DNA from 2 places in the Pseudocolwellia sp. G5-9 genome. Region 2 is predicted to be linked to the other one. Evidence: predicted binding sites of a transcription regulator. Region 2 holds the regulator's gene; the other holds the start of a gene.

Region 1 (2,412 bases), 1.9 Mb from region 2:
CTCTACTGCAATAAAGAAAAACATATGTTTTATGCTTAAAGCCCTCATTTATGAGGGTTTTTTTTTAACTAAAATATTTTTAAATCAATGGTTAACGTTCTTATTCTAGGTTTTAAAAATAAAAGCTAAAAAAGTTTAAAGTTATTTGAAAAGTCACCGATATAGTTTTCAAGAAGCATTAAGTAAAAAATAATTACTTATACTTGCTTCACAAATTAAATAATTTTATGAGTATATTACCTAGGAGATCTTATCATGGCATTAGTTGTTAATAGTAATGTTCAATCTTTGAATTCACAGCGTCAACTTCAGAATTCAACCAATAGCCTAGCCGATAATTTTGAGCGTTTATCTTCTGGTAAACGTATTAACAGCGCAAAAGATGATGCTGCTGGTTTACAAATATCAAGTCGTTTAACGGCACAAATTAATGGCTTAAATCAAGCGTCTCGTAATGCTAATGATGGTATATCTTTAGCGCAAACCGCTGAAGGAGCGTTAGACGAATATACGAATACTTTACAACGTATGCGTACATTGGCTGTGCAATCGGCTAACGGTTCAAATAGTGATGCTGATAGAACAGCATTAGATGCTGAATTTGGTGAATTAGAACTAGAACTGACACGTATTTCAGATCAAACTTCATTTGCTGGTGAGAACCTATTAAACGGTTCTTTTACAGGTAAAGCGTTTCAAATTGGTGCTGACGGCGGACAAACTATTACGGTGTCTATAGGTCAAGACTTTGATGCATCTTCTATACTAGGTGCAGCTTCTACAAATATTTCTAGTGCTGGAGGTGCCTCTACAGCTATTGGTAATGTGGATGCAGCTTTGGTTAAAGTGAATACAGTACGAGCAGATCTGGGTGCAAAACAAAATCGTTTTTCTTCTGTTATTAGAAGTAACGATAATACCGCACAAAACTTGTCAGCTTCACGTTCACGTGTGCTTGATACAGATTATGCTGCAGAAAGTGCTGCATTAGCAAAAAGCTCAGTACTACAACAGGCATCAAGCTCAATGCTTGCACAGGCAAATCAACAACCACAAATAGCACTATCGTTATTGTAGTGATTTATTTTTTTATGGTGGCCTTTAAACCCTCTTTCTGAGGGTTTTTTATTATAGGAAAAATAAAATTTTCTTAAAAATCAATAAAAAATGCTGTTTTGAAATAAAAAGCTAAAAAAGATTAAAGTTATTTAAAAAGTAACCGATATAGTTTTTAAGAAGCAGTGAGTATCAATACTGATTATTAAATACTAGCTTCGTTAATCGAATTCATTGAAGGGTAATTTACCCAGGAGATATTATCATGGCATTAGTAGTTAATAGTAACGTTCAATCATTGAACTCACAGCGTCAACTGCAAAACTCAACCAATAGCTTAGCTGATAATTTTGAGCGTTTATCTTCAGGTAAACGTATTAACAGCGCTAAAGATGATGCGGCTGGTCTACAAATTTCAAGTCGTCTTACTGCCCAAATTAACGGACTTAATCAAGCATCACGTAACGCTAACGATGGTATTTCATTAGCGCAAACAGCAGAGGGTGCACTAGATGAATATACAAATACATTGCAACGTATGCGTACATTAGCGGTGCAATCAGCGAATGGTTCAAATAGTGACTCAGATAGAACTGCGTTAGATTCTGAATTTAGCGAGTTAGAACTTGAGTTAACGCGTATTTCATCACAAACATCTTTTGCTGGTGAGAATTTATTAGATTCATCGTTTACAAGTAAAGCTTTTCAAATTGGTGCCGATGGTGGTCAAACGATTACCATTTCTATTGCACAGAACTTTACTGCAGCGTCTATTTTAGGGAATGCTACAGCTACAATCTCTTCGGCTGGTGGCGCATCTACAGCTATCGGTAATGTTGATGCTGCTTTGGTTAAAGTGAATACAGTGCGCGCCGATTTAGGTGCTAAGCAAAACCGTTTCGCTTCAGTTATTCGTAGTAACGACAATACGGCACAAAACTTATCAGCATCACGTTCACGAGTATTGGATACTGATTACGCTGCTGAAAGTGCTGCATTAGCTAAGAGTTCAGTATTACAACAAGCATCAAGCTCAATGTTAGCTCAAGCGAATCAACAACCGCAAATAGCATTATCATTATTATAACAGCGAGTAATAGAGGCAGGTTATTAATAATCCATTAGCCTCTAATAAACTTTTGTACGTGTTATTGACGTTATTTACTAAAGTATATTTATGACGTGTCGATAACATAGGTATATGAAGTGAAGTTAAGTACATTCACTTTAAATTAATTCAGATAGGGCTTTGTAAGTCCGAAGGAGAATAACATGGCTTTAGTAGTTAATAGTAATGTTCAATCATTGAACTCACAGCGTCAACTTCAAAACTCAACTAATAGTTTAGCTGATAAC
Region 2 (2,412 bases):
TGTTTCACTTCCTGTTGATTTTAATAACAAATCAATATCTAAACATAACTGTTTAAACTCAGGTAATTCTAATTTATTTTGTATAAGTTTTGTCCATAAAGGATTAACCACTTCGACTCTATTTTGTAATGACTCAAGCACAGGAAAAATAGATTCAACTGCATCCATTGTTTTGTTTGCAGCTTCTTCCGTTCGTTCTATAACATAGTTAAGTCGTTCTTTAGCATCAGGTATATCAGCTTTTGCTAAATCAGTGAGTCGAGAGTCAACTTGAAAATTATTCAAAGAATCATGTAACTGACGGGTTAATTTACCTATTTCAGCAAACAGCTCTGTATTGATTGGACTTTGAATATCTGCAACCAATTCATCAGCCTTGTCTTGCTGATCTGTTTCTAAATATTCAACCAACAATTTAGCTTGTTCTAATGAAACATGTACTTTAGGCAAACTACTCATGCAAAATATCCTTTATTTATTTAGGTATTAAAGAAAGATTTTCAATTAACCTAAGCGTTCGAATATTTTATCGAGTTTAGTTTTTAACGTTGCAGCAGTGAAAGGTTTTACAATATAGCCATTTACACCCGCTTGAGCGGCCATAACTATTTGCTCTTTTTTCGCTTCAGCTGTCACCATTAAAACAGGAATATGGGATAAACTAGCGTCTGCTCGAATAGCTTTTAATAAATCTATTCCTTGCATACCAGGCATATTCCAATCGGTTACAACAAAATCAAACTCTCCTGACTGAAGCATAGGTAAAGCGGTGCTACCATCATCAGCTTCTTGAATGTTAGTAAAACCTAAATCGCGTAACAAGTTTTTCACTATTCGTCTCATCGTTGAAAAATCATCAACTACAAGAACTTTCATATTTTTATCCAAGGCACCCTCCGGTGAGAACATTCAAAAATTTTAAATTACTTATTATTCTACTTAACTTTGCCAAGAATGCATACGAGCTTTTAAACGATGCATAGCTTGACTGTGAATTTGACTTACTCTTGACTCGCTTACATCAAGAACTTGTCCTATCTCGCGTAAATTAAGTTCTTCATCATAATACAATGAAAGTACTAAACTTTCTCGTTCAGGTAAAGTAGAAATACATTCACTTAACGCTCTTTTAAAAACAATCTCTTCAATTTGATTATAGGGCTCGTCACTTATTGATTTATTTTCTAAATTCAAAGCGTCTTCACTAACACCTAAATCATCTATTCCGATTATTTTCCCAGAACTTACATCATTAAGAATATGATGGTATTCATTTAAAGAAATATCAAGTTTATCTGCTACTTCCTTGTCAGTTACATCTCTTCCTAACTCTGACTCTAACTCTTTTATCGCATCACTCACCATACGACTATTCTTATGAACAGAGCGAGGAGTCCAGTCTCCACGTCGAATTTCATCCAACATGGAACCTCTAATTCTTATCCCTGCAAATGTTTCAAAGCTTGCGCCTTTTGTATGGTCAAAGTTATTTGATGCTTCGAGTAGACCGATCATTCCTGATTGAATAAGATCATCTACAAGTACACTTGCAGGTAATCTTGCAAGTAAATGGTAGGCTATACGTTTAACTAAAACAGTATATTGTTCTATTAAAACAGATTTATCTGTTTGAGTACTGTAGGCATCTGCTTTTCCCAAACTATATACTCGCGATAATTAGCATATTAATGTTCTAATAATTGTTCAATAAAGAACTCTAAATGGCCTGAAGGTTGGTGAGGAATTGGCCATTTCATGATATTTTTTGCTAAGTTTTTAAAACCTATTGAAGCGGGTGAATTAGGAAATGCTTCAATAATTGCTTTTTGCTTACGACCTGATTTACGTATGTTTTCATCAAATGGCACAACGCCAACAAGTTCTAAGCCTACATCTAAAAATCTATCACTTACTTTGGCTAGTTTTTCAAATAATTGCTGCCCTTCGTTAGGGCTTCGTACCATGTTAGCAACAACCTTAAATTTAAATACATCATGATCACGACTTAATAATTTCATTAACGCGTAACAATCGGTAATTGACGTTGGCTCATCACATACTACTAACATAATATCTTGTGAGGCTCGACAGAAGCTCAATACCATGTCGGAGATCCCTGCTGCGGTATCAACAATAAGAATATCGAACTCTGTTTGCATATCACTAAAGGCTCGAATTAATCCTGCATGCTCACTAGGTGTTAAATCAACCATAGATTGAGTACCTGAAGTGGCTGGAATAATTTTAATTCCTGCAGGGCCTTCGATGATAATATCGTCTAATTCACATTCACCAGACAACACATGAGAAAGGTTACGTTGAACACGTAGACCTAACATAACATCAACATTGGCAAGCCCTAAATCTGCATCTAGAACAAGTACTTTTTTACCCAGTTGAGCTAATGCTATA

The links. Region 2 encodes FliA, which starts transcription of late flagellar genes. Its sites were predicted from a motif close to CTAAAGNTNNNNNNNNNNNNGCCGATA; they were not measured.
Region 1: the regulator FliA is predicted to act here: its motif matches at 1,199-1,225, upstream of AC0L5Q_RS17465 (flagellin N-terminal helical domain-containing protein).

What each region holds. Positions count from the first base shown of each region.
Region 1 is NZ_CM147893.1:4,031,510-4,033,921, forward strand. It holds gene AC0L5Q_RS17455 (flagellin N-terminal helical domain-containing protein) at 1-14, shown strand, start outside; gene AC0L5Q_RS17460 (flagellin N-terminal helical domain-containing protein) at 256-1,077, shown strand; gene AC0L5Q_RS17465 (flagellin N-terminal helical domain-containing protein) at 1,322-2,143, shown strand; gene AC0L5Q_RS17470 (flagellin N-terminal helical domain-containing protein) at 2,329-2,412, shown strand, end outside.
Region 2 is NZ_CM147893.1:2,136,670-2,139,081, forward strand. It holds gene AC0L5Q_RS09160 (protein phosphatase CheZ) at 1-459, opposite strand, end outside; gene cheY (chemotaxis response regulator CheY) at 505-888, opposite strand; gene AC0L5Q_RS09170 (RNA polymerase sigma factor FliA) at 940-1,659, opposite strand; gene AC0L5Q_RS09175 (MinD/ParA family ATP-binding protein) at 1,686-2,412, opposite strand, start outside.